Regions from separate parts of the Kaistia sp. UC242_56 genome, predicted to be linked through region 1. Evidence: predicted binding sites of a transcription regulator. Region 1 holds the regulator's gene; each other region holds the start of a gene.
The links. Region 1 encodes LexA, which represses DNA repair genes until DNA is damaged. Its sites were predicted from a motif close to TGTTCNNNNTGTGTTCNG; they were not measured.

Region 1 (4,975 bases):
ACGACGGAGGACGATCTGCGCCTCTCCGGCCTCGCGCATGTGCTCTCCGTCTCTGGCCTGCACATGGTTTTGGTGACCGGCGTGGTGTTCTGGAGCGTGCGGGCCGGGCTGGCGCTGATCCCGTCGCTGGCGCTGCGTCGGCCGATCAAGAAATGGGCGGCGATCGCGGCACTGCTGGTCAGCGGCTTCTACCTGCTGATCTCCGGTCTCGACGTCGCCGCCCAGCGCTCCTTCATCATGACCTCGATCGCCTTCCTCGCCATTCTGCTCGACCGAAGGGCGATCTCGATGCGCAATGTCGCGCTGGCGGGGCTGGTCGTGCTGGCAATCACGCCGGAAAGCATCCTCTCGGCCAGCTTCCAGATGTCGTTTGCCGCCACGATCGCCCTCGTCGCCGGCTTCGAGATGCTGGCCGACCGCCGGCGCAACAACCCAGCGCCGCGTCTCGGCGCCCGCAGCGGCGCGGCCGGCTTGCCGAGGCGCGCTTTCCTGTTCGTCGCCGGCATGGCGCTGACCTCGCTGCTCGGCGGCCTCGGCACGACGCCCTTCGCGCTTTATCACTTCCAGCGCATGGCGCCGCTGTCGATCCTGGCCAATGTCGCGGCGATGCCGCTCACCGACTTCCTCATCATGCCCTTCGCGCTGCTCTCGGTGCTCGCCATGCCGTTCGGAATGGAGGCGCTGCCCTTCGCGGTCGTGCACTGGGGCATTGACGGCATGCTCGGCGTGTCGGCGACGGTCGCCCGATGGTCGGGTCAATCCGGCGGCGCGGCCATGCCGGGCGTCGCGGCCCTGCTGCTGTTCGTCGGTGGTTTCGTCTGGCTGGCGCTCTGGCGCGAGCGCTGGCGGCTGCTCGGCGTCGTGCCAATGCTGGCGGGAATCGCACTGGCCCTGTTCCCCGTGCGACCGGAGCTGCTGGTCAGCGCGGATGGCAGGCAGATGGCGATCCGGGGCGGGGACGGCCTCTATCGCATCGTCGCGCGCAAGCCGGACCGCTTCGTCAGCGATATCTGGCTTCGATCCGATGGCGACGAGCGGGACGCGAAGGCGGCGTTGCAGGCGGGTGGCTGCGACGCCGCCGGCTGCGTCGGCCAAATGCCGGATGGGAGCTGGGTGGCGCTGGCGCTCGACCGCGCGGCGTTCGAGGAGGATTGCCGCCGCGCCACGCTGGTGGTGACGCCGCTGGCGGCGCCCCAAACCTGCCTCCGCCATACCGCCGTGATCGATCGCGGCACGCTGGAGCGCTCGGGCTCGCTGGCCATGTGGCCGCGCGGGGCTGTGGCGTCATCGGCGGGCGGTTCGGACGGGCCGGTATCCGTAATGGCGGGAACCGCAGGGCCGGAGCCACCCTCGGCGCAATCGGAGACGGCTGTTGCCGAGGCCAGTTCCTTCATGGAGCCGCGCCGAGCGCGTGCTTCATCAGAGGGGAGTGGCGACGGGCAGGCATCCGAAACGGCGGGAAGGGCGGGACCGAAGTCAACCGAGGCGCAACCGGAGACGGTTGTTGCCGGAGCCAGTTCCTTCATGAAGCCGCGCGGGGCGGGTGCTTCATCGGAGGGGAGTGGCGACGGGCAGGCATCCGAAACGGCGGGAAGGGCAGGGCTGGAGCCGCGCGACGCGCGACACGAGCCGGTTGTTGCCGATGCCGGCCTCCCCATGGAGCCGTCGCGCTACGATCTCGTCGAGCGCAATGCCGAGGACGAGGACGTGCTGCCGCCGGAGCCCTCGGCCACAGCTGAGTCACAGACTGCGCCGCCCGATCCATGGCTCGGCCGGCGCTTCGAGATTCGCACCGCCTATGCGCCGGTGCGAAGGCCCTGGATGCCGCCCTATGAGGACGACCCGGCCGATCAGTAGGTCCGCAGCAGCCCGACCAACTTGCCCTGAATGCGGACGCGATCCGGCCCGAAGATCCGCGTCTCATAGGCGGGGTTCGCCGCTTCGAGCGCGATCGAGGCGCCCTTGCGCCGCAGCCGCTTCAGCGTCGCCTCTTCCTCGTCGACCAGCGCCACGACGATGTCGCCGGATTCCGCATTGTCGCTCTTGCGGATCAGCACCGTGTCGCCGTCGAGGATGCCGGCCTCGATCATCGAATCGCCGCGTACTTCGAGCGCGAAATGCTCGCCGCCGCGCAGCATTTCCGGCGGCACGGTGATGGAATGGCTCTGGGTCTGGATGGCCGAGATCGGCACGCCGGCGGCGATACGGCCCATGACGGGGATGATCACCGGCTCGGCGACGTCGTGCATGTCGTCGACCGGGCGGACCTTGCCGAGGCTGCCTTCGATCACGCTGGGCGAGAAGGCCTGCTTCTTCGGACGCGCCATGGCCGGCGTCATCGTCTCCGGCAGGCGGACCACTTCCAGCGCGCGGGCCCGGTTGGGCAGGCGGCGGATGAAGCCGCGTTCCTCGAGCGCCTTGATCAGCCGGTGGATGCCCGATTTCGAGCGGAGATCCAGCGCATCCTTCATCTCGTCGAAAGAGGGGGGAACGCCCGCTTCCTTGAGCCGCTCCTGGATGAACATGAGGAGTTCATACTGCTTCCGGGTGAGCATGTTGATCTCGCGCTGCGGGCATTGCCAAGGGAGTGTCGCCGTACCCCGGACGACGGAGCCGGGCGGGATGGCGGACACGGGAATCATTTAGGTACAAAACGCGAACAGAATAGCTGTTCCCGATGCGTTCCGCAAGACCGGCGCTGGGTTGGGCTCCCGGGCGGGCCGCGTGCGCCGGCGCGAACGGGCGACGTCCGGCGCGTCAGAGGCTGCGGGTCGGCAGCCAGATCGGCAAAGGGTGAACGCGGACAAGCGTGCGCCGTCTTCGCTCGGTGCGAAACGCCTTCTCGCGCCGGCAGCGTTTGGGCGCAAGTCTCCAGATTCTGGATGCCGTAGAGGAAGGTTGTCGCGAAGGGATCGCGCCTGAACCGGCGGCAGCCGGTGATTTTGCGGCGGGCACCGAGATCTCGCACAGCAGTGCGAAATTTATTTTTTCTTGGCGATCGTATCCGGCGCGGCTGCGCTATGGTTCGGACAGGTGATCTTTTCTTGGCAGAGAAAGCCAAGAGCATGACAAAGGATGATCGATCAAGAATAAGGCGATCTCATCGCCAATTTATGGCAATGTATTGTCGGATTTGACACAATTGCACTGTGTCCCTATGGTCTCGATCATCAACTGACACGAGGTTCTATCCGATGATATTCAAATCCGGTGGCATTGCCGCCGCGATCGCCGTTGCGTTTTTGTCCGCCACGAGCCATTCCGCGCTTGCCCAGGGATCCGATCCGCAAGCCACTGACGCCGCCAGCTGCGGCACCGACCGAACCATCGATATCGCCGAGATGACCTGGCCCTCCGCGGCCGCCTTGGCGCATATCCATGCCATCATTCTCGAGAAGGGTTTCGGCTGCAACGTCGAGATCGTCACCGGCGACACCGTTCCGACATCGTCCTCGATGTTGACGCGCGGCAGCCCGGCGGTGGCGCCCGAACTCTGGACCAGCACGATCCAGGAGCCCTGGGCGAAGGGCCTGGCCGACGGCAAGGTCGTCGAGCAGACCAACGCCATCACCGACGGCACCGTCGAGGGCTGGTTCATCCCGCGCTATGTCCAGACGGCGCATCCCGACATCAAGACCGTCCAGGACGTGATCGGCCATCCCGAGCTGTTCCAGGATCCCGAGGACAGCAGCAAGGGGCGGCTCTATTCCTGCCCGCCGGGCTGGGCCTGCGAAATTTCCACCGGCGCTCTGTTCGAGGCGCTGGGCATGAAGGACAAGGGCTGGAACCTGTTCTCGCCCGGCTCCGGCGGCGCGCTGGACGCCTCGATCGCCCGCGCCTTCACCCGCGAAGAGCCGATCCTGTTCTACTATTGGGGCCCGACGGCCATCCTCGGCAAGTATGACGCCGTGCAGCTGGATCTGGGTCCCACCAAGCCGGACGTCTATGCCTGCAACACCAGCCGCGATTGCACCGACAAGCCGGGCGTGACCGCCTATCCGTCCTCGCCGGCCGTTGTCGGCGCGGCGAAGTGGATCGAGAGCGATGCGCCGAACGTCGCCGGCTATCTCGCCAAGGTCGGCCTGACCAACGCCGAGATCAGCGAGATCCTCGTCTATGGCGATGAGAACAAGGCGGACGCCGCGGCGACCGCGCTCAACTTCCTGAAGACCAAGGAAGACCGCTGGATGAGCTGGGTCGCGCCGGAAGTGGCCGCCAAGGTCAAGGCCAGCCTCAACTGACATCGCCGACAGGCAAACGGACGGCCGGGTGGTTTCCCGGCCGTTTCCGTTTTGCCGCTGCCCTGCGCCCTGGCCATCAAGGCCGGGCAGGGCGGGCGCCTTCGCGCGCCCATAGCGAATTTGCCCCGCCCTGGCGGGATGAAGAAAGAGACAGATCTTGTTTCCTCAACTGATTGATACGCGGCCCTGGCGCCGCGCGGTCGATGACGGCCTGAACTGGGTCGTCCGCCATTGGGGCGGCACCTTCGAGGCGGCCGCCTATCCGCTCCTCATGCTGCTCAAGGCGATCGAGAACCTGCTGATCGCGACGCCGTGGTGGCTGATCATCGCGGTGCTGACCGGTATCGCCTGGCTCGCCACGCGGCGCTGGCCGCTGCCGGCCGTGGTGCTGGGCGCGCTTCTGTTCCTCGGCGTGATGGATCTCTGGAAAGATGCCATGACGACCATGGCGCTGATGATCACGGCGACGCTCGCCGCCATCCTCGTCTCGATCCCCGTCGGCGTCTGGATGTCGCGCTCGCTGCGCACCCGGCAGGCGGTTGCGCCGGTCCTGGACCTGATGCAGACGCTGCCGAGCTTCGTCTACCTGATCCCGACGGTGATGATCTTCGGCCCCGGCAAGATCCCGGCGCTGATCGCCACCATCGTCTATGCCGCGCCGCCGCTGGTGCGGCTGACCGATCTCGGCCTGCGTTCGGTCGATCCGGCCGTGATGGAGGCCAGCCGCGCCTTCG
Region 2 (4,975 bases), 1.8 Mb from region 1:
CGGTCAACGCGACCGTGGACGGCCAGACCACGGCGCATGTCATCACCGACCGCCTGACCGGCACGCCGGTCAAGGTTTCGCGGCTGGCGCATGGCGTGCCGGTCGGCGGCGAACTCGACTATCTCGACGAGGGCACGCTCGCCGCCGCCATCCGCGCCCGCACGCCCTTCTGAGGCTAGTCCCGGAAAGCCCTCGACCGCTTGCGCGAGAGGGTGGAGCGAGGGCGTTGCCTAAAGACTTGCGACATACGGGGACAACTCACCATGCCGACCGAACAGCCCGATCCCGCCATTCTGCTGGAAGCGCACCGCTTCTGGTTCGAGGACCTGGTTGCCGGCGTCGCGCCGCTGGCCGAGCGGGTCAAGGTCTGGTTCTCGCGCCGCGACGCCACCGATGACGCCATTCGCGCCCGCTTCGCCGATTCCCTCGACACCGTCGCCGACGCGGACTGGGCCTTCGAAGGCCTGCAGCCGGCGGCCGCGATCGGTTTCGTCCTGTTCCTAGACCAGTTCCCGCGCAATCTCTTCCGCGACGACGGTCGCGCCTTTGCCTATGACGCGCGCGCCCGGGCGGCGGTGCGGCGGCTGATCGCGGGCGGGGTGGATCGCTTCGCGCCAATCGAACGCGTCTTCCTCTATCTGCCGTTCGAACATAGCGAGGAACTGGCTGACCAGGATCTCTCGGTCCGCCTTTACGAGGCGCTTCTGGCCGAGGTGCCCGAGGCGGACAAGGAGGACAAGGAGGATTATCGGTCGTTCGTGGGCTATGCTGAGAAGCACCGCGACCTGATCCGCCGTTTCGGTCGCTTCCCGCATCGCAACGCCGATCTCGGCCGCGAGTCCACGTTGGAAGAGATCGAATTTCTGAAGGACGGCCGCGGCTACTGAGGCCGGAAACGCCGCCATCGGGACCGGACCACGGGGAGGGCGGCAAAAACGAGCTGGCTGGCGAGACCGAGAGCCCCGGCCGCCGTTGCATAGCTCGCCACGATGCCGGTTGCCGTGCGGCCGAAAGCGAGGATGCCAAGCGCGAATTCAGCCGCCATGAGGAACAGGAACGCCATCGCGCCCATGCCGATGTCCCGATGGTTCGTGGCGGATATGCCGAAACGGCGCAGGGTGAGGCCGCAGACGAGCCACGCGATGCCCAGCATGACGGGCAGTTCCAGAAGGACCGCGGCGACCTCGCCCCATCGGGGCGCGATGAGCAGCACGCGCAGCGTGCCCAACACAAACCCGGCCGCGAAGGTCGCTGCGAAGTAGAGGGCCGCGGCACGCAGGGTGTTCATGGCCCGCCCAAGCCTATTCGCCGGCCAGCAGGTCCGGCTGGCGGTCATAGGCCGGCGAGCCCTCGTCGCCGAACTCTAGCGCCTCGATCTTGGCGCCCCGTGCCGTCAGCTTGCGGGTCGAGATCAGGATGTCGTCGATGTCCTTGGAGGCCTGGTCGAAATGCGTCTTCAGCTTGAGGACGCGGTCGTTCACGCGGCCGACATCCTCCATCAGCTTCATCACCTCGCCCTGGATCAGATGCGCCTGCTCGCGCATGCCGGCATCCTTCAGCACCGACTGGACGACCTGGATCGACAGCATCAGCAGCGATGGCGAGACGATGACGATGCGGAGCCGATGCGCGGCCTGGATCAGGTCCTCGAAGCGCTCATGCACGTCGGCGAAGATCGATTCCGACGGCACGAACATGAAAGCCGTGTCCTGCGTCTCGCCGGGTATCAGATAGCGCTCGGCGATGTCCTTCAGATGCTTGGTCACGTCGCGGCGGAATTGCGCCTCGGCGGCCCGGGTCAGTTCGGGGCCCTCGGCGGCGCGGATCGCGTTCCAGGCCTCCAGCGGAAATTTCGCGTCGACGACGAGGCCGGCGGCGCCATTCGGGAAGGCGATGACGCAATCCGGCCGGTTGCCGTTCGAGAGCGTCGCCTGGAACTGGTAGCCGCCCATCGGCAGGCCGTCCTGGACGATCGCCTCCATCCGCGCCTGGCCGAAGGCGCCGCGCGTCTGCTTGTTGGCGAGGATGTGCTGCAGCCCGACGACTTGGCTCGAAAGCTCGGTGATGTTGCGCTGCGCGGTGTCGATGACGGCGAGGCGCTCGTTCAGCCGGGTCAGGTTTTCATGCGTGTTGCGGGTCGATTCGACCATGGTCTGCCCGATGCGGTGGCCGAGCCCGTCCATGCGGTTGGACAGTCCGTGCAGCAGTTCCGATTGGCGCGACCCGAACACCTCCGCCATGGTCTGCATGCGGCCGGTCATCTCGCTCTGGATCCGCACCAGTTCGCCGATCCGACGCTCGAATTCGCCGCCCAGCATCGCCTGCTCGGCTTCTGCCGAGTCGCGCCGGCTCATGCCGCGCCAGACCACGATCAGCACGAGCAGAAGCAGCAGGACGGCAGCCGCGGCGGCGGCCAGCACCAGCATGGCGACGGAGATCGGCCGGTCGCCGACGAAGAAGAGGACATCCTGCATGCCTCTTCATACCAGATTCGCATGCCAAGACGAGATCAAAACAAGAACACGCGTCGGATAGCCGGGCTTGGCCTCCATCATTCCTCGTTGACCCACTCCGCCGCATCTCTTATCTGAAACGGCTCAATCTGAGGTTTTCATGGCCCTACTCGACATCATCACCCTGCCGGACGCGAAGCTGAGGCTCGTCAGCGAGCCGGTGGAGCGCATCGACGACGAACTGCTGCGCTTCATGGACGACATGCTGGAGACGATGTACGAGGCGCCGGGCATCGGCCTCGCCGCGATCCAGGTCGGCGTGCCGCGCCGGATCGTCACCATCGACGTGTCGGGCCGCGAAGAGGGCAGCAAGCCCGAGCCGCTGTTCCTGATCAATCCCGAGATCCTGACGTCCTCGGACGAGCGTTCGGTCTATGAAGAGGGCTGCCTGTCGATCCCGGATTATTATGCCGAGGTCGAACGCCCCGCTTCCGTGCGCCTGCGTTATCTCGATCGCGCCGGCAAGCTGCAGGAAATCGAGGCCGACGACATCCTGGCCACCTGCGTGCAGCATGAAGTCGACCATCTCGATGGCAAGCTGTTCATCGACTATCTGTCCCGCCTGAAGCGCGACATGGTGATCAAGAAGTTCGTCAAGGCGTCCAAGACGGGCGTCCGGCCGGAATTCAAGTCGCATACCCCCGACGAGATGTGAGGCGGATATGAGCCTCCGCGTCGTCTTCATGGGCACGCCCGAATTCTCTGTGCCCACGCTTGTCGAGATCATCGGCCAGGGGCATGAGGTCGTCGCCGTCTATTCGCAGCCGCCGCGCCCCGCCGGCCGCGGCATGGCCGAGCGCAAGTCGCCCGTGCACGAGACGGCGGAGCGCTTCGGCATTCCCGTCTTCACGCCGAAATCGCTGAAAGGCGCCGACGAGCAGGAGGCCTTCGCCGCGCTTGATGCCGATGTCGCCGTCGTCGTCGCCTATGGCCTGATCCTGCCGCAAGCAATCCTGGACGCGCCGCGCGAAGGCTGCCTCAACCTGCATGCCTCGCTGCTGCCGCGCTGGCGCGGCGCCGCACCGATCCATCGCGCCATCATGGCCGGCGATGCCGAGACCGGCGTCATGGTCATGCGCATGGAAGCGGGCCTCGATACCGGCCCCGTCGCCATGGCGGAAAAGATCGCGATCGCGCCCGATATCACCACCGGCGACCTGCATGACAAGCTGGCGCGGCTCGGCGCCGATCTGATGGTGCGCGCGCTTGCCGCCGCCTCGCGTGGCGGGCTCGATGCCGTGCCGCAGGCGGAGGAGGGCGTCACCTACGCGGCCAAGATCGACAAGAGCGAAACACGGATCGACTGGCACAAGCCGGCGACGCAAGTCCACAATCACATCCGCGGCCTGTCGCCCTTCCCGGGCGCCTGGTGCGAGATGACGTTTGGCGACAAGGTCGAGCGGGTGAAGGTCCTGCGCTCGACGCTGGGTACCGGCTCCGGAGCGCCGGGCACGGTGCTTGACGACCAGTTGACGATTGCCTGTGGCGATGGCGCCGTCCGGCTGGTCGAAGTGCAGCGCGCCGGCGGCAAGCCGCTTCGTGCCGTCGATTTTCTGCGCGGAGCATCGGTTGAAGCCGGTGCTCTCGTCGGCTAGGCCGGGCGATGCCGCGCTACAAGATCCTGATCGAATATGACGGCACGCCCTATGCGGGCTGGCAGCGCCAGAAGAATGCGCCGTCCGTGCAGCAATCGCTGGAGGCGGCCATCAAGCGCTTCACCGGCGAGGACGTGCTGACCTTCGGCGCGGGGCGGACCGATTCAGGCGTCCATGCCACCGGGCAGGTCGGCCATTTCGACCTTTCGGGAACATGGTCGGGCCTGCGCATCCGCGACGCCATGAACGCGCAATTGCGCCCCGAGCCGATCGCCATCCTCCAGGCCGAGCCGGTCGACGACAGCTTCGACGCGCGCTATTCGGCCGTGAAGCGGCATTACATCTATCGCGTCATCGACCGCCGCGCCCCGGCCGCCCTCGACATCAATCGCGTCTGGGATGTGCGCAAGCAGCTCGATATCGAGGCGATGCAGCAGGCGGCCAATTCGCTGCTCGGCTGGCACGACTTCACCACCTTCCGCTCCGCCGATTGCCAGGCATTGAGCCCCATGAAGACGCTGGAGCGGCTGGAGATCCGCCGCGAGGGCGACCAGGTTCTGTTCGAGGTCTCGGCCCGTTCCTTCCTGCATAACCAGGTGCGCTCCATGGTCGGGACGCTGAAGAAGGTCGGCGAGGGCAATTGGCCGGTCGCCCGCGTCGCCGAGGTTCTGGAAGCGCGCGATCGCAAAGCCTGCGGCCCGGTGGCGCCGCCCGGGGGGCTCTATCTCGTCCGCGTCGACTACGCCGCCTCAGGCGCCGAACAGCCGGCTGAAGATCCCGCTGAGGATGAGGCTTAGCGCGAGGTCGGCCGCTACCAGCCCGACCCGGAAGCCGACCGACTTGCCGAGCGTCGCGCCGACGATCTGG
Region 3 (4,975 bases), 2.1 Mb from region 1:
CACGTCGGGAATGGCCGACATTTCCTCGTAGAAGACCTTGTAGCGCAGCTTCTGCGCCTTTTTCACCTCGCGCGGGGTGACGGCGAGCCGGACTTCCAGCGCTCCGATTCGTCCGAGCGACTCAGGTAGGGGCAGGGCAGGGCGAAGGGCTTTCGGCATCGGAAGTCTTATACCGCCGAATACGCGCTGCGATAGTGCCGGCAAAGCAATGATCGCCGCCGATACACGCTGGACCTGCTGCGACGCTGCGTTCACGCGCTTCACCATCACACCGTTCTCCTGCTCCGCCCGACCCTCTCATGCCGAGATCGCGAGCTACGGGGCGAGGAAATCACATCTCTCCGACAGTTTGGTGACGAAGCTCTTCCGCGGATCGTCCTGCGCCGTTGCCGCTTCGCCGGCAAAGCGCGTCCTGAGGCCTTTCATCCCGGACGGTCGACACATCCCAGACGGTTCGGGTCGGCCGGGCGCATGGCTCCGCCTAGGATCATGGGACTGTTTGGAGGAGGGGGGCGGGTCGATCCGTCGATCCTCACGAGCCAGCCGACTGCCGATGCGCGTCCGTCCTGGCGCCCCGCCGAAGATGGCGGCTGGTCCCGATCTATCCTTCTCCCCAGCCATCCGTTCCCCCGACGAGCCGTTCAGGCCGCCGCCAGGATACGATCGCCGGCGACGCGGTAGCGCAGCGCCTCGGCGAGGTGCAGGCGGCCGACGGTCTCGGCGCCGTCGAGATCGGCGATGGTGCGCGCCACCTTAAGCACGCGATGGTAGCCGCGCGCGGACAGTTTGAGCGCGGCGGCTGCGTCGCCGAGCAGCTTGATACCGGCCTCGTCGGGCGCGGCGATCGTCTCGATCAGCGAACTGGCGCACTGGGCGTTGGTGCGGATGTCGTCGACGCCGAGCGCCTCGAACCGTTCCGCCTGCAGCGCGCGCGCCGCCGCGACCCGCTCGGCCACGGTGGCGCTGCTTTCGGAGGGGGCCGTGCCGATCAGATCGCTGGCGGTCACCGCCGGCACCTCAATGCGCATGTCGATTCGGTCGAGGAAAGGCCCGGAAAGCCGTGCCTGATAGTCGGCGGCGCAGCGCGGGCCGCGCTTGCAGCTCATGCCCGGTTCGCCCGCCATGCCGCATCGGCACGGATTCATGGCGGCGATCAGCTGGAAACGCGAGGGATAACGGATGCGGTGGTTGGCGCGGGCGATCAGCACCTCGCCGGCTTCGAGCGGTTGGCGCAGCGAATCGAGCACCTGGGGCGTGAATTCCGGCAGTTCGTCCAGAAAGAGAATGCCGTGATGGGCAAGCGACGCCTCGCCCGGCCGGGCGCGCAGGCCGCCGCCGACCATGGCGGCCATCGAGGCGGAGTGATGCGGCGCGCGAAACGGCCGGCGATCGGTCAGCTTGCCGCCCGAGAGTTCGCCGCCGATCGAGGCGATCATCGAGACTTCCAGCAGCTCCTTGGGCGAGAGCGGCGGCAGGATCGAGGGCAGGCGGCTCGCCAGCATCGACTTGCCGGCGCCGGGCGGCCCGGCCATCAGCAGGTTGTGGCCGCCGGCGGCGGCGATTTCCAGCGCGCGGCGGGCGCTCTCCTGGCCGCGCACATCGGCAAGATCGGGGAGGGGGGCGCCGTCGCGCTGCAGCGCCGGCGTCGGCCGGGTCAGCACCTGCGTGCCCTTGAAGTGGTTGGCGATGGCGATCAGGCTGCGGGGCGCCAGGATTTCCATGTCGCCGCCGGCCCAGGCTGCCTCCGGCCCGCAGGCGGCCGGGCAGATCAGCCCGCGTCCCATGGCATTGGCGCCGATCGCCGCCGGCAAGACGCCCGCCACCGTGGCGATGGTGCCGTCCAGCGCCAGTTCGCCGAGCACGACGAAATCCGTCAGCTGGTCGCCGGGAAGCGCGCCGAGCCCGGCCATCAGGCCGAGCGCGATCGGGAGGTCGTAATGGCTGCCTTCCTTGGGCAGATCGGCCGGCGCCAGGTTGATGATGATCCGCTTTGGCGGCAGGGCGAGGCCGGAGGCATGCAGCGCGGCGCGCACCCGCTCCCGGCTCTCCGCCACAGCCTTGTCCGGCAGGCCGACGATGATGATGCCGGGGAAGCCGGGCGCGATCTGCACCTGGACGTCGACCGGAACCGCCTCGATGCCCTGAAAAGCCACCGTCGTGACATGCGCGACCATGCCCGCTCCCCCTTTGACGATGACGTTACGTCAATCTCCGGGAGAGTCAAGAACAGGTCGTGAACATCCGTGGTGCCGGGCGATCCTGTTAGCGCCCTGTTAACCCTAGCGCTTGGACTCGACCGCGTCCCAGACCAGCGCGGCGATGTCGGCGCCGCCGAACCGCTTTACCTCGCGGATGCCGGTCGGCGAGGTGACGTTGATCTCGGTCAGGTAGTCGCCGATGACGTCGATGCCGACGAAGACGAAGCCGCGCTTCTTCAGGTCGGGCCCGATCGCCTCGCAGATCTCGCGGTCGCGCCGGGTCAGCTCGATCGGCTCGGGGCGGCCGCCGACGTGCATGTTGGAGCGCGACTCGCCATCCGCCGGCACGCGGTTGATCGCGCCGACCGCGACGCCGTCGACCAGGATGATGCGCTTGTCGCCGGCCCGCACCGCCGGCAGGTAGCGCTGCACGACATAGGGTTCGCCGCGATAGGCGGCGGCGAAGATTTCCAGCAGCGAGGCGAGGTTCTGGTCGCCCTCCGACAGGCGGAACACGCCGGCGCCGCCATTGCCGAACAGCGGCTTGATGATGATGTCGCCATGCTCCTGGCGGAAGCGGCGGATCTCTTCGGGATCGCGCGAGATCAGCGTCGGCGGCATCAGCTTGGGATATTCGGTGACGAAGATCTTTTCCGGCGCGTTGCGCACTTCGGCGGGGTCGTTGACCACCAGCGTCTTCGGATGGATGCGCTCGAGCAGGTGCGTCGTCGTGATGTAGCCCATGTCGAAGGGCGGATCCTGGCGCAGGAACACCACGTCCAGGGTCGAGAGGTCGGTGCGCTCCGCCTCGCCGAGCGAGAAATGGTCGCCCGGCACGTCGCGGACGGTCACCGCCTCGATCGCCGCCTCGACCCGACCGTCGTTCAGCGACAGCCGGTCGGGCGTGTAGTGATAGAGCTTGTGGCCGCGTCGCTGGCCTTCCAGCATCAGGGCGAAGGTGGAATCGCCACGGATATTGATCTTGGCGATGTGGTCCATCTGGACGGCGACGGAAAGCGACATATAGGCCCCCAATGCGGAATAGGCCTCTTATGTCGTGTGGCGGGGCCGAATGGCAATGCCGCTGTCAGCGATCCCGCGCAAAAGCATCGACGATGTGGCGCGGCAGCCGGCGCGGCAGCACGGCGACGATGTCGAAACGGAGCGTCAGCTGGGCCGCCTGCGGGTGGCGGGCGACGAAACTTTCCGCCGCCCGGATGAGCCGGTCGCGCGCCGCGGGCGGGATCGCCAGGATCGCGGCGTCCTGAGTCCGGCGCGCCTTGACCTCGACGAAGACCAGCGTCCGCCCGCGCTGCATGACGAGGTCGATCTCCCCGAGCGGGCTGCGGAAGCGCCGGGCGACGGTGCGATAGCCCTTCAGGTTGAGGTAAAGGGCTGCGACCGTTTCGGCGAAACGGCCATGGCGTTCGGAGGCGCGGCGGTCAGGCCGCGCCATCGTCGTCGGAGTCCGGTTCGCCGTCGTCCTCGTCTTCCTCGTCGCCGGCCGCTTCCGCTTTCAGTTCCAGCGCGCGCTGGTAGAGGTCGCGCTTCGGCATGCCGGTGGCGGTGGCGGCCAACGCCGCCGCTTCCTTCAACGGATGGTTTTCCAGGAGCCGAGCGAGCAGCGAGTCGACTTCCTCGGCTTCGGGCTCGCTGGCGACCGGCGGGCCGATCAGGATGACGATCTCGCCCTTGGGCGATGGCTCGTTGCCAAACGCCTCCGCCAGCGATCCCAGCGTTCCGCGCCGGACGGTTTCAAAGGTCTTGGTCAGTTCGCGCGCCACGACGGCCGGGCGGTCGGCGCCCAGCGTTTCCGCCATGTCGGTGAGTGAATCCGCTGTCCGGTGCGGCGATTCATAGAAGATCAGCGTTCCCGGCACCTCGGCCAGCGCCGCGAGCCGCTTCTTGCGGCCGACGGTGCGGTTGGGCAGGAAGCCGGCGAACAGGAAGGTGTCGGTCGGCAGCGCCGCCGCGACCAGGGCGGTGAGCAGCGCCGAGGCGCCGGGGATCGGGATGACCCGGTGCCCGGCGCCCAGCACGTCGCCGACCAGCCGAAAGCCCGGATCGGAAACCAGCGGCGTGCCGGCGTCGCTGACCAGCGCGATCGTCTTGCCGGCCGCGAGGGCCGCCAGCAGTTTCGGCCGCTGCCGGTCGGCATTGTGCTCGTGATAGGCGAACAGCTCGGTCTCGATGCCGTAATGGCGGGTCAGCACGCGGGTGACGCGCGTATCCTCGCAGGCGATCACATCGGCGGCGGCGAGCGTCGCCAGCGCGCGGATGGTGATGTCGCGCAGGTTGCCGATCGGCGTCGAGACGATATAGAGGCCGGGCTCGATCGCCGGCGCCCGCAGGCGCTGGCCGTCGATCTGATAGCCAGCCTGGCTCTCGCCGCCGGCGCTTTCCGGATGGACCGGTCTCGCGGGAGCGCTCATGACGCGCCCGCGCCGACGTTGTGGAGATGTGACACCAGACCTGAATTCACCGAAACCGCCGCTCTTTGCCGCTGAACAACCATGGGCTTTCCAGTACAGTTACATCTTGCGATTGAACAGGAGAAGGCGTGTGGGTTGGTTCCGTTCCGAACGGCTGGATGCGGGCAAGGTGGGGGCGTTCGCTTCCTGCGTCGCCGCGCTCGGCCTGCTCGCCGCCTGCGCCTCGACCGTGGGAGGGCCCGGCGTGGGCGCCAGCGTGGCGCCGGCGGTGACCGGAGCCCAGCCCGCCCATGGCGAGACGCTCGGCAAGGGCACGGTGCGCGTCGCGCTGCTGGTGCCGGCCTC

Region 2: a site for LexA is predicted at 2,506-2,523, ahead of ACHMWQ_RS04900 (DNA recombination protein RmuC). Genes of this name have one in related genera too.
Region 3: a site for LexA is predicted at 2,223-2,240, ahead of ACHMWQ_RS03280 (YifB family Mg chelatase-like AAA ATPase). Genes of this name have one in related genera too.

The regions. Positions count from the first base shown of each region.
Region 1 is NZ_JBIOAN010000002.1:2,251,371-2,256,345, forward strand. Features, by position in the region: gene ACHMWQ_RS13310 (ComEC/Rec2 family competence protein) at 1-1,857, shown strand, start outside; gene lexA (transcriptional repressor LexA) at 1,851-2,555, opposite strand; gene ACHMWQ_RS13320 (glycine betaine ABC transporter substrate-binding protein) at 3,195-4,241, shown strand; gene ACHMWQ_RS13325 (proline/glycine betaine ABC transporter permease) at 4,399-4,975, shown strand, end outside.
Region 2 is NZ_JBIOAN010000002.1:453,227-458,201, forward strand. Features, by position in the region: gene recR (recombination mediator RecR) at 1-173, shown strand, start outside; gene ACHMWQ_RS04890 (DUF924 family protein) at 264-887, shown strand; gene ACHMWQ_RS04895 (hypothetical protein) at 881-1,288, opposite strand; gene ACHMWQ_RS04900 (DNA recombination protein RmuC) at 1,302-2,474, opposite strand; gene def (peptide deformylase) at 2,614-3,168, shown strand; gene fmt (methionyl-tRNA formyltransferase) at 3,176-4,108, shown strand; gene truA (tRNA pseudouridine(38-40) synthase TruA) at 4,117-4,905, shown strand; gene ACHMWQ_RS04920 (hypothetical protein) at 4,858-4,975, opposite strand, start outside.
Region 3 is NZ_JBIOAN010000002.1:106,908-111,882, forward strand. Features, by position in the region: gene ACHMWQ_RS03275 (GNAT family N-acetyltransferase) at 1-159, opposite strand, end outside; gene ACHMWQ_RS03280 (YifB family Mg chelatase-like AAA ATPase) at 642-2,174, opposite strand; gene gshB (glutathione synthase) at 2,280-3,221, opposite strand; gene ACHMWQ_RS03290 (YraN family protein) at 3,286-3,654, opposite strand; gene rsmI (16S rRNA (cytidine(1402)-2'-O)-methyltransferase) at 3,641-4,630, opposite strand; gene ACHMWQ_RS03300 (penicillin-binding protein activator) at 4,761-4,975, shown strand, end outside.